DNA from 3 places in the Butyricicoccus sp. AM32-19 genome. Region 1 is predicted to be linked to each of the others. Evidence: predicted binding sites of a transcription regulator. Region 1 holds the regulator's gene; each other region holds the start of a gene.
What was found. The regulator NrdR, encoded in region 1, represses ribonucleotide reductase genes. The targets are predictions, from matches to a motif close to CACNANATNTNGTG.
Positions count from the first base shown of each region.

Region 2: the regulator NrdR is predicted to act here: its motif matches at 3,643-3,656, upstream of nrdD (anaerobic ribonucleoside-triphosphate reductase).
Region 3: the regulator NrdR is predicted to act here: its motif matches at 3,511-3,524, upstream of DW806_RS07485 (anaerobic ribonucleoside triphosphate reductase).

Region 1 covers NZ_QUIX01000020.1:27,453-33,366, forward strand. Annotated here, with positions in the region: gene purB (adenylosuccinate lyase) at 247-1,677, shown strand; gene secD (protein translocase subunit SecD) at 1,853-4,243, shown strand; gene nrdR (transcriptional regulator NrdR) at 4,463-4,918, shown strand; gene DW806_RS13465 (HD domain-containing protein) at 4,977-5,567, shown strand; gene DW806_RS13470 (hypothetical protein) at 5,673-5,914, shown strand, end outside.
Region 2 covers NZ_QUIX01000011.1:51,936-57,849, reverse strand. Annotated here, with positions in the region: gene hydF ([FeFe] hydrogenase H-cluster maturation GTPase HydF) at 1-543, opposite strand, end outside; gene hydG ([FeFe] hydrogenase H-cluster radical SAM maturase HydG) at 556-2,004, opposite strand; gene hydE ([FeFe] hydrogenase H-cluster radical SAM maturase HydE) at 2,077-3,123, opposite strand; gene DW806_RS10065 (TM1266 family iron-only hydrogenase system putative regulator) at 3,116-3,373, opposite strand; gene nrdD (anaerobic ribonucleoside-triphosphate reductase) at 3,800-5,914, shown strand, end outside.
Region 3 covers NZ_QUIX01000007.1:9,776-15,689, forward strand. Annotated here, with positions in the region: gene DW806_RS07470 (hypothetical protein) at 1-624, opposite strand, end outside; gene DW806_RS07475 (6-phosphofructokinase) at 725-1,966, opposite strand; gene DW806_RS15895 (hypothetical protein) at 2,043-2,171, shown strand; gene fba (class II fructose-1,6-bisphosphate aldolase) at 2,227-3,195, shown strand; gene DW806_RS07485 (anaerobic ribonucleoside triphosphate reductase) at 3,612-5,914, shown strand, end outside.

The sequences.
Region 1 (5,914 bases):
CGAACCTCTGGGGCACTTGAACCGCGCAGGCGGTGCAGGAAAAAGGGGAGGACGCAAAATCTAACGGCGAAACCGCTGCAAACTTTGTTTATTGCTACAAGATAGCGCAAAACCGGTCGGTTTTGCTTGAAATGACCGGTGCAAAGTGTTAAACTAAAATCGGACTGTTATGGAAGATTAGATACCATCCAAGTCCGTTATTTCGTTATAATTTGGATAAAATACACACCGGAAAGGACGAATAACATGAACAACGTGTACGAAAGCCCGCTTTCCTCGCGCTACGCTTCCAAGGAGATGCTCTACACCTTCTCCTCGGATATGAAGTTCTCCACCTGGCGTCGGCTGTGGCTGTCGCTGGCTAAGGCGGAGCTGGCGCTCGGTCTGCCGATCACGCAGGAGCAGGTGGACGAGATGGCCGCGCACCTGACCGACATCGACTACGATGTGGCCCGTCAGCGCGAGAAGGAGGTACGCCATGACGTTATGGCGCACGTTTACACCTTCGGCAAGGCGGCTCCCAAGGCGGCCGGCATTATCCACCTCGGCGCTACCAGTGCGTATGTCGGTGACAATACCGACATCATCCAGATCCGTGAGGGTCTGCTGCTGGTTCGCAAAAAGCTGGCGACCGTACTGGACAAGCTGGCGCAGTTCGCGGATGCGCACAAGTCCCAGCCGACTCTCGGCTTCACCCACTTCCAGCCCGCACAGCTGACCACGGTCGGCAAGCGCGCTACCCTGTGGATGAACGAGCTGCTGATGGATTTGAACGAGGTAGAATACCGCATCGAAAACCTGCGCATGCTCGGCAGCAAGGGCACGACCGGCACGCAGGCGTCCTTCATGGAGCTGTTTGACGGCGACGAGAGCAAGGTTAAGGAACTCGAGAAGCGCATTGCCGATGATTTCGGCTTTGCAGGCGTGGTTCCGGTCTCCGGCCAGACCTACTCCCGCAAGATCGACGCGCAGACGCTCGCAACGCTCGCCGGTATCGCAGAATCCGCTTCCAAGTTCGCAACCGACCTGCGTCTGCTGCAGCACCTGAAGGAAGTAGAGGAGCCGTTTGAGAAGAACCAGATCGGCTCGTCCGCCATGCCGTACAAGCGCAACCCGATGCGTTCCGAGCGTATCTGCGCACTGGCGCGCTACGTCATCTGCGACAGCCTGAACCCGGCCTTCACCTCGGCTACCCAGTGGTTCGAGCGCACGCTCGACGACTCTGCGAACAAGCGCATTTCCGTGCCGGAGGCATTCCTTGCCGTTGACGCAATCCTCAACATCATGATCAACGTCGTTTCCGGTCTGGTCGTTTACCCGAAGGTCATCGAGGCGCACGTTATGAACGAGCTGCCGTTCATGGCAACCGAGAACATCATGATGGACGCCGTAAAGCGCGGCGGCAACCGTCAGGACCTGCACGAGCGCATCCGCGAGCACTCCATGGCTGCGGGCAAGCGCATCAAGGAGGAGGGCCTCGAGAACGATATGGTTGACCGCATTGCCGGCGACCCGATGTTCGGCATGACCCGTGAGCAGATCCTCGAGCACCTCGACCCGTCCGCTTACATCGGCCGCTGCCCGTCTCAGGTAGACGAGTTCCTGAGCGAGTGTGTTCGTCCGGCGATCGCGCCGTACCTCACCGGTGAGGACGTAAAGGTAGAGATCAACCTGTAAACCGGAAAGTTTATCCCTGAAATTGACAGATATCCCGCTCACGCGGGATATTCTGCCGCTTATGCGTCAATGACGCATAAATGTTGCACAATTCATGCAGAATGATTGACTTTTTGGCTGTTATGCTGTATACTAAATCAGTTGTGTAACAAAAAAATAAAGGAGGCACTTGCAAGTGAAAAAGAGTGTAACTTCCTTTATCGCGGTCATGCTGATCATCATTTTCCTCGGCGTGACGGCGGTAACAGGAGTGTACATTCCGGGCGGCTGGACCATGCCGTTCCGGAACACGGCAACGTCCGACACATCTGCGACGGATACGAGCGACACCTCGTCTACCGACAACAGCGCAGACACGGCGGACAACACGGCAGACAGCACGGATGCGTCTGCTGACACCTCTGCTGACTCGGCTTCGACCGATTCCGCAGACACGACAGACTCCGGTCTGAAGGCCATCATCCCGAGCGTACTCGATACCGACAATGGTATCCGTCTGGGTCTGGATCTGGTCGGCGGCTCCCGTATCGTATACGAGGCCGAAATCCCGGACGGCTACGACACCAGCAACCTGTCCGACGACATGAACTCGGTACAGAAGGTCATCCGTCAGCGACTGACCGGTAAGGGCTTTACCGAGGCTACCGTATCCCTCAGCGGCGACAACCGCGTAACGGTCGAAATCCCGCAGATCACCAACCCGGAGGAGGCCGTACAGACCCTCGGCACCACCGCACAGCTCACCTTTGTTGATGCTGACGGCAAGGAGTGGCTGACCGGCTCTGACGTTAAGAAAGCTACTTACGGCTATGGCCGCCCGACCGGCAACGAAGTTGCGGATACCCATTATGTAGAGGTACAGTTTACCTCTGAGGGCAAGCAGAAGTTTGCTGAAGCGACCGAGAGCATCGCGGCCCGCACTGACGGCACCAACGTGATGGCTATCGTCATGGACGATCAGGTTATTTCCGCACCGTCCGTTTCTTCCAAGATCGACAGCGACAGCTGCGTAATCTCCGGCTCGTTCACCCGCGACAGCGCGACCGAGCTGGCAAACCTCATCAACGCAGGTCAGATCCCGTTCTCGCTCAAGCAGGTAGAGCTTCGCTCTGTCGGCCCGCAGCTCGGCGCTGACGCGATGAGCTCCAGCCTGAAGGCAGGCCTGATCGGTCTGGTACTTGTTATGCTGTTCATGATCATCATGTACCGCATCCCGGGCGTTGTTTCCTGCTTCGCTCTGTGCTTCTACATGGTTATCGAGGCGCTGCTGTTCAGCCTGATTCGCGTAAACCTGTCCCTGCCGGGCATTGCAGGTATTATCCTGTCCATCGGTATGGCGGTTGACGCAAACGTCATTATCTTCGAGCGCATCAAGGAGGAAATGGCTGCCGGCAAGACTGTCAAGAGCGCCATTGACTCCGGCTTCAAGCGTGCGTTTACCGCAATTCTGGACTCCAACATCACCACCCTGATCGCGTGCGGCGTGCTGTTCTTCCTCGGCACCGGCACGATCGTCGGCTTCGCTACCACGCTGGGCATCGGTGTTATCGTGTCCATGTTCACCGCGCTGACCATCACGCACTTCCTGCTCAACCGCATGGTGGATTTCCACATCCGCAACCCGAAGGCTTACGGCCTGCGTGAGCGCAAGGAAGAGAAGAAGCATTTCCCGATCCTCAAGAACTTCAAGATCTTTGGCGGTATCTCTGTCGTACTGGTCGCTACCGGCCTTGTCGCGCTGATCCTGCTGCCGTTCGGCAAGAACCTGTTCAACCTGAGCATCGACTTTGCCGGCGGTACCGAGATGGAGTTCAACATGCATACCGCTGTTACGCAGGATATCCAGACCGAGGTCAGCGATCTGTTCAAGGACGCAACCGGCGTGGACGCATCCTCTGTAACCTCCTCCGGTGACGGCAACGAGGACGTGCTGATCCGCTCCACCTCGATCGATTCCGAGCAGCGTGCTGCCGTGATCGACAAGATGCTGGAGAAGTACAGCCTTGCCGATACCGATATCCTCAACAACAACGACGTATCCGCTTCTGTCGGCAGCGACCTGCAGCGTTCGGCATTCCTCTGCTCGATCCTTGCAATCCTGCTGATGCTGGTGTACATCACCTTCCGCTTCGAGCTGACCAGTGGTCTGGCTGCGATCTGCTGCCTGGTTCACGATCTGCTCGTTATGCTGAGCGTTTACGTTCTGCTGCAGATTCCGCTCGACAGCAACTTCATCGCTGCTGCACTGACCATCCTCGGCTACTCCATCAACGCGTCCATCATCGTATTCGACCGCGTTCGTGAGAACCTGCGCACCGCGCGCAAGGAGCCGTTTGAGGTCATTGGCGAGAAGAGCATCTGGCAGACCATGGGCCGTACCATCAACACCACGCTTACCACGCTGTTCACCATCGGCATGGTATACATCCTCGGTGTTCCGTCGCTCAAGCAGTTCACTCTGCCGCTGATCGTCGGTATCCTGGCCGGCGGCTGGTCGTCCGTTATGCTGTCTACCGGTCTGTGGGGCTTCTTCCGTAAGAAGTTCCGCCGTCGCCGCAAGATCTAACGACTATCGAAAAGGCACCCGTTCGGGTGCCTTTTTTGCGTTTGTTTATCGGCGCAGGGGACTGGTACAGAGAAAGAAGCCGACCGGATAGGGCAGTGCAGGAAAAGGTGCCGCTTTATCGCAATAAAAAATTGACTTAACAGCACTCCGCGTAGTATAATAACAGCAGACAGATAACAAACCACGCGTGTGAAGCGGTGTTCACAAGGGGGAAGTACGATGAAGTGCCCATTTTGCAGCTTTGAAGACAGCAAGGTCGTGGACTCCCGTCCGACGGACGAGGGTACCAGCATCCGCCGCCGGCGTGAATGTCTCCACTGCGGAAAACGCTTTACCACCTACGAGACGGTGGAGCGCATGCCGCTTATGCTGATCAAGCGCGATGGCACGCGGCAGGCGTACGACCGCCAGAAGCTGCTCAACGGTCTGGTGAAGGCTTGCGAGAAACGCCCGGTTTCGCTGATGCAGTTGGAGCAGATCGTCGATTACGTCGAGCAGAAGCTGTTCAGCTCGCTCGAAAGCGAGGTCTCCAGCAAGGTCATCGGTGAGCTTGTCATGGAGCAGCTGCGTAAGGTTGATGAGGTCGCGTATGTGCGGTTTGCCTCGGTCTACCGCCAGTTTAAGGACATCAACACCTTTATGGAAGAGCTGAACACGCTCCTCAAAGATAAATAATTCGGCGGGTATGGCGCAGGCTGTACCCGTTTTTTCATATCGAAAGGAAGATGGATTTATGGACGAACGGCTGCAGAAACAGCTGAATTTCATTCTTGAGATCGACAAGGAGAAGAACATTTTCCGGCAGACGCATCTCTCCGGCCACGGCCGCCGCGAGAATGACGCCGAGCACGCATGGCACATGGCTGTCATGGCGTATCTGCTGCAGGAATATTCCAACGAGCCGGTGGATGTGGCGCGGGTCATGCTCATGTGCCTGCTGCACGATGTGGTGGAGATTGACGCAGGCGACACCTACGCCTACGACACCGACGGTCTGCAGACGCAGAAGACGCGCGAGGACGCGGCAAAGCAGCGCATTTATTCGCTCCTGCCGGACGACCAGAAGCGCGAACTGATGGCTGTTTTTGACGAATTTGAGGCCGATGAGACCGCCGAGGCGCACTTTGCCCACGCGATGGACAATCTGCAGCCGCTCTTGCTCAACAACAGCAACGGCGGCAGCGACTGGGCTGACCACGATGTGACCGCCAAGCAGGTCTACGGCCGCCAGAGCCGCACAGAGAAAGGCTCGGCGTATCTGTATGAGCTGACGGACAAAATCCTGCAGGCGAACATCGAAAAGGGTGCGCTCAAAGAAAAATAAAAGAAAATAGGAATAGTTTTCGACCGAGTTGACCATTCGTGGTCAATTTTCGCCGCCGAACGGCGTATGGGTGCAGGCACTTATGCGAAGCAAGGAGGTGAAAACGTGTCAGCTGAGATCATCATTGCGGGACTGAGTCTGCTGGGGACGCTGGCGGGCACGGCCGGCGGCATTATCGTCTCCGGCAAGCTGGTCAATTACCGCATCGAACAGCTTGAAAAGAAGGTCGAAAAGCACAATAACCTCATCACCCGAACCTTCAGGCTGGAGCAGCAGGTCGCGCTGCTGGACGAGCGTGTCCGCGTGGCTAACCACCGCATCAGTGATTTGGAAAAGGAGGAAGTCGA
Region 2 (5,914 bases), on a different contig from region 1:
ATTCGGCGCAAGCAGGTCAGCAACCAGACGTTTTTCCGGCTCGGTCGGCTTGACGGCTCGTGCGATCAGTTCCTTGAGTTCACGGATATTGCTGTCGGCTGCTGCGCTGACGTAAATCTCGTTTTCCGGCATGGCGGCAGGAACCGAAGTCAAATCCGCCTTGTTGTGCGCGATGACAAACGGAATCTCCCGCTTGCGGAACAGCTCGATAAGCTCCTGCTCGGCAGGCTGCAAACCGCGCGTGCTGTCCGTGACAAGAACCGCAATATCCGTCTTTTCCAGCACGCGGAGCGCCCGGCGGACACGTTCCTCACCGAGCGTGCCCTCATCATCAATGCCCGGCGTGTCGATGATAACCACCGGACCGATAGGGAGCAGTTCCATCGCCTTCTGCACCGGATCGGTGGTCGTGCCCTTGACATCGGAAACAATGGACAGTGTTTGTCCGGTCACGCGGTTTACCACGCTGGATTTGCCCGCATTGCGCAGGCCGAAAAAGCCGATGTGTACGCGCTCGCCGGAGGGCTGTGCGTTCAGTCCCATAGGAAACCCTCCTTAGAAGCGGAAATCACGGCGGTTGGAGCTGCAGATATCCTTGATATGCTCGGCTGCAATTTCGCGTACCTTATCGCGCGGGATTTTTTTAAGTTCCTCCTGAATCAGCTCCATGCCGACGCGCTTGGTGTCCTCGCTTGCGTAATCGACCAGATACTCCGCGAGTGTCATCAATGCGTTCGGGTGGCAGCAGTTGAGGATCTGGCCGTTCTTGCACAGGCTCATGAAACGGTCGCCGGTGCGCCCCTCACGGTAGCAGGCGGTGCAGAACGACGGAATAAACCCAAGCTGCATGAGCCAGTGAACAACCTCATCGAGCGAGCGCTGATCGGATACATCAAACTGCTCAGAGTCGTGCGGACGCTCCTCTTCCTCATAGCCACCGACCGAGGTACGGGAAGCACCGCTGATCTGCGAAATGCCCAGACCAAGTGCCTTCTCACGCACCTGCTGGCTCTCGCGGGTGGAGATGATCATGCCGGTGTACGGCACGGCAATGCGGATGCACGCGATAACCTTTGCGAACAGCTCGTCGCTCAGGCCGTTGTCGAATACGTTCGGATCGATATCGTCCGCGCGCTTGATACGCGGTACGCTGATAGTATGCGGGCCAACGCCGTGTACAGCCTCCAGATGCTCGGCGTGCATGAGCAGACCGGCGAACTCGTACTTGTACATTTCCAGACCGAACAGAACACCCAGACCAACGTCGTCGATACCGCCGTCCATCGCGCGATCCATTGCTTCGGTGTGGTAGTCGTAATCGTGCTTCGGACCTGCCGGATGCAGCTTGAGGTAGCTCTGCTTGTGGTAGGTCTCCTGGAACAGAATGTAAGTGCCGATGCCGGCGTCCTTCAGCTTGCGGTAATTCTCGACCGTTGTCGCCGCAATGTTGACGTTGACACGTCGAATCGCACCGTTTTTATGCTTGATGGAGTAAATGGTGTTGATGCACTCGAGAATGTACTCGATCGGGTTGTTGACCGGGTCCTCACCGGCCTCGATGGCAAGGCGCTTGTGACCCATATCCTGCAGTGCGATAACCTCGCGGGCAACCTCTTCCTGCGTCAGCTTTTTGCGAGTGATATGGCGGTTTTTTGCGTGATACGGACAGTAAACACAGCCGTTCACGCAGTAATTCGACAGATACAGCGGTGCAAACATAACAATACGGTTGCCGTAGAACGCCAGCTTGATCTCCTCGGCCAGCTGATACATCTCCTCGATCTTCTCGGGGATATCACAGGCCAGCAGCACGGAGGCTTCGCGATGCGTCAGACCGGCACAGTGTACGCCGGTAGCTGTTTTCTGCGGACGGGCCTTTTCCAGAATGCTGTCGATCAGCTCGATGTTGTGCTTGTTCTCCTCGGCGTATTTCAGCGTTTCAAGGATTTCCTCATGGTTGATAAACTCCTCTGCATGGAGTGATTTCGGGTTGTACTGAGCCATTTTTTTGTTTTCCTTTCTTATCTTGCGGTCAGAGGATTACTCTTTCCGTCAGAGTCCCTTAAAATGTATCACTTATCGGATAATATCTCCGCGTGCGGTAACAATCCGGCAGCCGACCGACGCCACACGGCGCGACAGGCAGCCGATGCACTGTGCAGCCTCCTCACCGGTACATAGTTTGCCGTCGTACAGTGCATATTTTTTTCGCACCCCAAGCGGAGACAGATTGGGCATCACTACGTTTGCACCAGCCTGCAGTCCGCGCTCGCGGCCGTCCGGCCGGATGGTGCCGAGCGCCGTTGTAGCGGGCAGCAGCAAATTCGGTTGGATCAGCCGCAGCAGTGACAGCAGATACACTGTCTGCTCACACGTTCCGGCCGGAAAATCGCGGAACGGTGTGTCCTTCTGCGGAATAAACGGGCCGATACCGCACATCTCCGGCCGAAATTTTTCGATGAACTTTAAGTCCTCAGCGAGTGTTCGTGCCGTCTGATACGGCGAGCCGACCATAAAGCCGCAGCCGGTCTGGTAGCCGATGTCTTTCAAATCACGAAGGCAGCGCATACGGTTGTCAAACGACATCTGCGCCGGATGCAGCTTTTCATAATGTGCCTGATCGGCGGTTTCGTGACGGAGCAGATAACGGTCCGCGCCAGCATCGAACATCGCCTGATAGGCTTCACGAGGGAACTCTCCGAGCGACAGCGTTACTGCACAGTCCGGAAACTCGGCTTTGATCTGTCGTACCAGATGGCAAACCACATCGGCCGAGAATGCGCTGTCCTCGCCGCCCTGCATAACAAAGGTGCGGAAACCGAGTGCGTAGCCTTCCCGGGCACAGTCCAGTATCTGCGCCTCGGTCAGTCGGTAGCGGTCACACGCAGGATTGGAACGCCGGATACCGCAGTAATAGCAGTCGTTGCGGCAGATATTGCCGATTTCGATCAGTCCTCGAATGTACACATTCGTACCGTATACCTGTTTTCGTAAGGCAACCGCTTTCTCTGCGGCATAGGCTGCCAGTTCATCGCTCTGGTTTTCGATTAGATATTCGTATTCCTCTATTGACAGGCTGTGCTGCGCTTCCAGCCGGTCAATGAGCTGCTTCTCCTTATTCATCGCTCTGCACATTGGAGTACGCGGTCTTGACGCTGATGCCGTCCAGATTGCCGATTTTGCCGGACAAAGCTGAAATCACATCCTGCGGCGCATCAATGGCGATGGACACAATGTTGATATTGCGCGCTCGATAGGGAATACCCATGCGCCCGATGATATAGCTGCCGTACTCATGCAGCAGGGTATTGAGCCGTTCCACAGAATCCGTGTTCTCTACCACGATTCCCATGACGGCAACTCTTGTTTGCATAAAAACACCTCGGAATAAAAAATAACTGCGTCCTCTGAAAGACGCAGTCCGATACAGATATAAACGGCGCTTCCGTGCAAGAAACGCTGCAATACGATATGGACGGCTCCTTTCATGCAGAATCTGCGGACGCAGAGGCTTACTGTCAGGATCGCTACATCTATTATAGAGGATAGTCGGCAGACCCGCAAGCAAAACCGACGATTTTGTGCAAAGAATTATTTTCGCAAAAATATGTATGATATTTTTGTCGAATTTTATCCTTCCAAATCTATATCTTGTATGGTACAATGCAATAGCGGCACATGATATATGGGTATGCACTTTTACGCTTTGCCTGTAAACAGCAGTGCTTTTTTGTTCGCTTTTTATCGGACAATATGATATAATGATGAACGTATGAAATTTAGAGAGGAAGAACAACACATGGTTCGAGTTGTCAAAAAGGATCACACCAAAGAACCGTTTAACATCCAGAAGGTTGTTATCGCCGTCAATAAGTCGGCAAACCGTGTCCTCTACAACTTTACAGAGGATGAGTTGAAGTCGATCTGCAATCATGTCGAGGGTTATATCCGTGACCATCACATGACCGAGATTCAGATCTGGCAAATGCACAACATCGTTGAGTCTGCACTTGAGTCGGTGCAGCCGGAGGTTGCCAAAAGCTACCGCGACTACCGCAACTATAAGCAGGATTTTGTCGGCATGCTGGACAGCGTATACCAGAAAAGCCAGTCTATCATGTATATCGGCGATAAGGAAAATTCCAACACGGATTCCGCGCTGGTCTCCACTAAGCGCAGCCTGATCTTCAATCAGCTCAACAAGGAGCTGTACCAGAAGTTCTTTATGAACACCGAGGAACTGCAGGCCTGTCGGGACGGCTACATTTACGTCCACGATATGTCGGCACGCCGCGATACCATGAACTGCTGCCTGTTTGATGTAGCGAGTGTCCTCAAGGACGGCTTTGAGATGGGCAATCTGTGGTACAACGAGCCGAAAACACTTAATGTTGCATTTGACGTGATCGGTGATATCGTGCTTTCCGCTGCAAGCCAGCAGTACGGCGGCTTTACCGTGCCGTCGGTCGATCTGCTGCTCGAGCCCTATGCCGAGCGCAGCTACAAAATGCTGACCGAGAAGTATACTCGTCTGGGACTGGATGCTGATACGGTCGAGAAGGAAGTTATGGCGGACATTCTCAACGACTTTGAGCAGGGCTTCCAGGGCTGGGAGTACAAGTTCAACACGGTAGCATCCAGCCGCGGCGACTATCCGTTCATCACCATGACAATGGGAACCGGCACCGGTCGTTTTGCCAAGCTGGCCTCCATTACCATGCTGAATGTACGCCGCAAGGGACAGGGCAAAAAAGGCCAGAAAAAGCCGGTCCTGTTCCCGAAGATCGTATTCCTGTACGATGAGAACTTGCACGGTCCCGGCAAACTGCTTGAGGATGTATTTGAAGCCGGTATCCTGTGCTCGTCCCGTGCGATGTATCCGGACTGGCTGTCGCTGACCGGTGAAGGCTATGTGCCGAGCATGTATAAAAAGTACGGCGCGATCATCAGTCCGATGGGCTGCCGCGCGTTCCTGTCTCCGTGGTACGAGCGCGGAGGCATGAAGCCCGCTGATGAGAGCGACAAGCCGGTATTTGTCGGCCGCTGGAACATTGGCGCGGTATCGCTGCACCTGCCGATGATCTACGCTAAGGCACAGCAGGAGAGCCGTCCGTTCTGCGAGGTGCTGGACTACTATCTGGAGCTTATCCGCAAGCTGCACATCCGCACCTATGCATACCTGGGGGAGATGCGTGCATCCACCAATCCGTTGGCGTACTGCGAGGGCGGCTTCTACGGCGGACATCTCAAGCCGTCGGACAAGATCAAGCCGATTATGAAAACCGCTACTGCGTCGTTCGGCATTACTGCACTCAACGAGCTGCAGGAACTGTACAACGGTAAATCGCTTGCCGAGGACGGTCAGTTTGCCCTCGAAACACTGCAGTATATCAACGATAAGGTCGAGCAGTTCAAGAACGAGGACGGCAATCTGTATGCTATCTACGGTACACCGGCAGAGAGTCTGTGCGGTTTGCAGGTCGAGCAGTTCCGCAAGAAATACGGCATCATCGAGGGCGTTTCCGATCGTCCGTATGTCTCCAACAGCTTCCACTGCCATGTTACCGAGGACCTGACACCGATTCAGAAGCAGGATCTTGAGGGTCGTTTCTGGAATCTGTGCAACGGCGGTAAGATTCAGTACGTCAAGTATCCGATTGACTACAACCATGAGGCGATTCGCTCTCTGGTGCGCCGCGCCATGGCAAAGGGCTTCTATGAGGGTGTCAATCTTTCACTCGCGTACTGCGATGACTGCGGTCATGAGGAACTGTCTATGGATGTCTGCCCGAAGTGCGGCAGCCGCAACCTTACCAAAATCGAGAGAATGAACGGCTATCTTTCCTACTCTCGCGTTAAGGGCGATACGCGCCTGAACGATGCCAAGATGGCCGAAATTGCTGAAAGAAAGAGT
Region 3 (5,914 bases), on a different contig from region 1:
GTAGTAGTACCACTGCGATTTATCCGCGCTAGTGAAGAAATACACGCCGAGGGGGTGCTCTGCGGTATCGCTGGTCAGCCGACCGACATATTCGCCGCTTGCACCGCCAGCCGCTTCTCCGGTGCGGATGATTTCGTCAACGGACACCGGATGCAGCACGGCGATCATGCCGAGCTGCGCGATGGCGTAGGACAGGTACAGCAGGAAGATGGTATAGGCGGACTGCCGCAGCGAAGCCTCCTGCAGAGGGTGGTTCATGCACTTGCCGATCAGCAGGCCGATGAAGGACAGCACGATCAGCGCCGCAATCCACCAGAAGCTGATCTCATACAGCGGGTTCATGCCGGACAGCAGGGCAATAAACAGCATCAGCGCTACCAGAAAGACGAGCAGCGCCTGCGCCCAGCGGCTGTGGTCCCTGCCGTCGGGATTACTGGGTCTGCTGTTCATAAAAATGTTGAAGATGAGCGCAACCGGCGCGAACACCCACAGATAGGTCGGGAAGCCGCCGATGGCACCGTCATACACAGTGTTCCAGTGCATGGCGAGCAGGCAGGTGCCCAGCCAGACGATGACCGAAGATACGAGCAGCAGCAGATTTTTCTTGGATTTAAAAAGATTCATACAGGAAATTCCTCTTAAAAGCAAACGGGCAGAGCCTTGCGGCTCTACCCGTTTTGATTACGCACCGCAAGGCACGCTCTGTTCAGTTAAACCGAAAAGATTAAGCCTCAGCCTTGATCTTCTTCAGGTTAGCGAAGCGCGGCAGACCGGATACCTTCGGGCCAACGTTCTCGCCGTTGATGAGCGGCAGAGCGTAGTCAACGAACTCCTGCGTTACGCCGTTGCCTTCCTCGTTGATCCACTCACGCGGAACCTTCTTCTCGGTGTTAGCAACCTCGGAGAGCGGCAGCAGCTCGATCTCGCACTTGTAGCCGTTCTCGTCACGGGTGCACTTGAAGCCCGGCATGTAGTCGGTCTTGCCTGCAACTGCGTTCTCAACAGCAGCCTTGCCGGACATATAGGACTCGTCAACGTCGGTCTTGGAAGCGCAGTGAGCAGCGCAGCGCTGCAGCAGGCTCAGCTCGATGCCGCGAACCTTGCAGCCCAGCTCGTTCTTAACGGTGTCAGCCAGCATGGAAGCCAGACCGCCCAGCTGTGCATGGCCGAAGCCGTCGGTAGCAGAGGTCTTAGCCTCGGATACGAAGGAGCCGTCAGCGTAGTGGATACCCTCGGAAACAGCTACCAGGCAGTTGCCCTTCTCGTCATAGATGCGCTTTACGTCAGCCAGGAACTTCTTCATATCGAAGTCGGTCTCCGGCAGGTAAACCAGATCCGGACCTGCGCCCATAGCGGTAGCCAGACCGGCAGCACCTGCCAGCCAGCCAGCGTGACGGCCCATGATCTCTACGACGCAGACCATGCCGGTGTCGTATACGCGAGCGTCCTGATAGATCTCCATGCAGGAAGTAGCGATATACTTGGCAGCGGAAGCAAAGCCCGGGCAGTGGTCGGTGCCGAACAGGTCGTTGTCGATGGTCTTCGGAATGCCCATTACGCGGCACTCGTAGCCGGACTTCATCATATACTTGGAAACCTTGTTGCAGGTATCCATGGAGTCGTTGCCGCCGTTGTAGAAGAAGTAACGGATGTCGTACTTCTTGAAGATCTCGAGGATGCGCTTGTAATCGGTGTCGTCAACATCCGGATCAGCCAGCTTGTAGCGGCAGGAGCCCAGTGCAGAGGACGGGGTGTAGCGCAGAAGAGCCAGCTCGTCGCGGTCTTCCTTGTCGATATCATACAGGTCGTCGTTCAGCAGGCCCTTGATGCCGTGTGCCATGCCGAATACGCGGGTGATGGACGGATTGTCCAGTGCTGCCTCCAGCGCACCCAGAACAGAAGAGTTGATTACGGAAGTCGGGCCGCCCGACTGACCGATGACGCAAGCGCCTTTCAGTTCACTCATTGATAAAACCTCCTAAGCAAATTAAAACGCAGAGCTGTGCCATGCATTTTCTTACTCATAAAGAGTATCATATAATATGAAAAAAATCAATGAAAATCCTGCGTTTTCGGCAGGTTTGGCAATTTTGGCAAAGTTGCCGCAGGAATTCGACGAAAAAATGACAGGATTTTTTGGATATGGACTTGATTTTAGCATGCTTAACTGATAGAATAAAAGCAGAATTTTTAAGATTCAGTTTTTATCAGAAAGGAAGTATTCCCATGCCTTTAGTTACTACTACTGAGATGTTCAAGAAGGCTTACGACGGCGGCTACGCTGTTGGCGCTTTCAACGTGAACAACATGGAGATCGTTCAGGGTATCACCGAGGCTTGCCAGGAGCAGCACGCTCCGGTAGTCCTGCAGGTATCCAAGGGCGCACGCGCTTACGCAAACCACACCTACCTCGTTAAGATGGTAGAGGCTGCTGTTAAGGAGTGCCCGGACATTCCGATCGCTCTGCATCTGGACCACGGCCCGGACTTCGAGACCTGCAAGTCCTGCATCGACGGCGGTTTCTCCTCCGTTATGATCGACTGCTCCTCCCGTCCGTTCGACGAGAACGTTGAGGAGACCAAGAAGGTTGTAGAGTACGCTCACGCTCACGGCGTTGTTGTCGAGGCTGAGCTCGGCACCCTGGCTGGCGTAGAGGACGACGTAAAGGTTTCCGCTGAGGATTCCTCCTACACCCATCCGGAAGAGGTTGAGGAGTTCGTAACCCGCACCGGCTGTGACTCTCTGGCTATCGCAATCGGCACCTCTCACGGCGCTTACAAGTTCACCCCGGATCAGTGCACCCGCAACGAGCAGGGCATTCTGGTTCCGCCTCCGCTGCGTTTCGACGTACTCGAGGAAGTTTCCAAGCGTCTGCCGGGCTTCCCGATCGTACTGCACGGTTCCTCTTCCGTACCGCGTGAGTTTGTTGACAAGATCAACAAGTTCGGCGGCAAGATGCCGGATGCAATCGGCATTCCGGAGGAAGAGCTGCGTCACGCTGCACAGCTGTCCGTCTGCAAGATCAATATCGACTCCGATATTCGTCTGGCTATCACCGCTTCTATCCGCGAGCACTTCGCTGAGCATCCGGATCACTTCGACCCGCGCCAGTACCTGAAGCCGGCTCGTCAGGCTGTCAAGGACATGGTTACCCACAAGCTGATCAATGTTCTGGGCTGCAACGGCAAGGCATAAGATCATTTTCTGATCGAAACCAAAGAACCTCGGAATCCTGTTCCGGGGTTCTTTTTTCGTCTTGCGATGGGGAATAGAACGGATACCATATATAGTGTATCTGCTTTTTTGCGGGAGAAATTACCACGGAGAAAATAAAGGAGAAACTTTGTGGAATTTGTCGCGCTTTTCTGATAAATTTTTCGAGTCAAGAGGAAAAGTTTAGAGAATGCTCCAATAAAAATAGTGCTTTTCTTGCAAATGTGCCAAAAAGAATTTAGCGCCTTGACAGGGCGGTGTTTCGGCGGTAGAATATATAAGCAAGAGATAAGCAGACACAAGATGTTGTGCGATATTGAATGCACCACTACATAATTTAGTAAATAATCAAGAAATCGCCGTTAGGCGGTTTTTGTATGAGAGAGGGATTTTTCTTTATGATTCAGCAGATCGTCAAGCGGGACGGGCGCATGGCTCCCTTTGAGATCGACAAGATCACAAATGCAATTTTCGGCGCAGCACAGGCCTCCGGCGGCCAGGATCACGATATGGCGCAGGAGCTGGCAGAGCAGGTCGAAAAAACGCTGGAGGAGACTGCTGGAACCGAAACTCCCACCGTTGAACAGGTGCAGGACACTGTTGAGAAGGTTCTGATCGAAAGCGGACATGCCCGCACGGCCAAGAAGTACATCCTGTACCGCAACGAGCGCACCCGCGTGCGTGAGATGAACACCCGTCTGATGAAGGTGTACGAGGATCTGACGTTCAAGTCCTCGCTCGAGAACGACGTCAAGCGCGAGAACGCCAATATCGACGGTGATACCGCGATGGGCACCATGCTCAAGTACGGCTCCGAGGGCGCCAAGCAGTTCTATGAGATGTTTATCCTCGATCCGGCGCATGCTAAGGCGCACCGCGAGGGCGATATCCATATCCACGATCTGGATTTTCTGACGCTGACCACCACCTGCTGTCAGATTGACCTGCTGAAGCTGTTCCGCGACGGTTTTTCCACCGGTCACGGCTTCCTGCGTGAGCCGAACGACATCCGTTCGTACTCTGCGCTGGCATGCATTGCTATCCAGTCTAATCAGAATGACCAGCACGGCGGTCAGAGCGTGCCGAACTTCGATTACTCGATGGCGCCGGGTGTGCGCAAGACCTTCCGCAAGCTGTTCCGCGACAATCTCGCCAAGGCCCTTGAGGTGTTCGGTGAGGACGACAACAACGAGGTCGATGCGCGTGCGCTGACCGAGCGTGTTGAGCAGGAGACCGGCAAGTGGGCTTGTCTGGCAGGCGGCAACGGCTACGACGAAGCGATGGCTAAGGCACTTTCCGAGACGCTTGACGAAAAGACGGTTGCAAAGTGCATGAAGTTTGCCCGCAAGTACGCGGATAAGGAGACCCGCAAGGGCACCTATCAGGCGATGGAAGCGCTGGTTCACAATCTGAACACTATGCACTCGCGTGCAGGTGCACAGATTCCGTTCTCGTCGCTCAACTACGGCACGGATACCTCTCCGGAGGGCCGTCTGGTCATGGAGCAGCTGCTGCTCGCGACCGAGGCCGGTCTGGGCAACGGTGAGACCCCGATTTTCCCGATCCACATTTTCAAGGTCAAGGAGGGCGTCAACTACAACGAGGGCGACCCGAACTACGACCTGTTCAAGCTGGCGTGCCGCGTTTCCGCGAAGCGCATGTTCCCGAATTTCTCGTTCATCGATGCGCCGTTTAACCTGCAGTATTACAAGCCGGGTCATCCGGAGACCGAGGTCGGCTACATGGGCTGCCGCACGCGTGTTATGTCCAATGTGTGCGATCCGACCCGTGAGATCACCTACGGTCGCGGCAACCTGTCGTTCACGTCGGTCAACCTGCCGCGCATTGCAATCCGCAGCCACGGCGATCTGGACTGGTTCTTCGAGGATCTTGACCGCAAGATCGACCTCGTAATCGACCAGCTGCTCGACCGTTTCCGCATCCAGTGCGGCAAGCGCGTGCGCAACTACCCGTTCCTGATGGGTGAGGGCGTATGGCTGGATTCCGAAAAGCTGGGTCCGGATGACGAGGTTGGCGAGGTGCTTAAGCACGGCACACTGACGCTCGGCTTTATCGGTCTGGCGGAGTGCCTCAAGGCGCTCATCGGCGTACACCACGGCGAGAGCGACGAGGCGCAGAACCTCGGTCTTGAGATCGTGGGTCACATGCGTCAGCGCATGGACGAGGCAACCGAGAAATACCACCTCAACTTCTCGCTGATCGCTACCCCGGCAGAGGGTCTGTCCGGCCGATTTGTCAAGATCGACCGTGAGAAATACGGTACGATTCCCGGCGTTACCGACCGCGATTACTACACCAACTCCTTCCATGTGCCGGTTTACTATCCGATTTCGGCATTTGAGAAGATCACCCGCGAGGCGCCGTATCACGAGCTGACCAACGGCGGCCACATCAGCTACATTGAGCTGGACGGCGACCCGACGCAGAACCTCGAAGCGTTTGAGGCTGTCGTTCGCGCGATGAAGGAAGCCGGCATCGGCTACGGCGCGATCAACCACCCGATCGACCGCGATCCGATCTGCGGCTATACCGGCATTATCGGTGAAGTATGTCCGCGCTGCGGCCGCCGCGAGGGCGAAGGCGTTCCGCTGTCCAAGCTGCAGAAGTTGGGACTGTATAAAAATTACAACAGCACCACGATCGGCTATCACGGCGATCCTGCCGAAGAAGCCGACCGTCA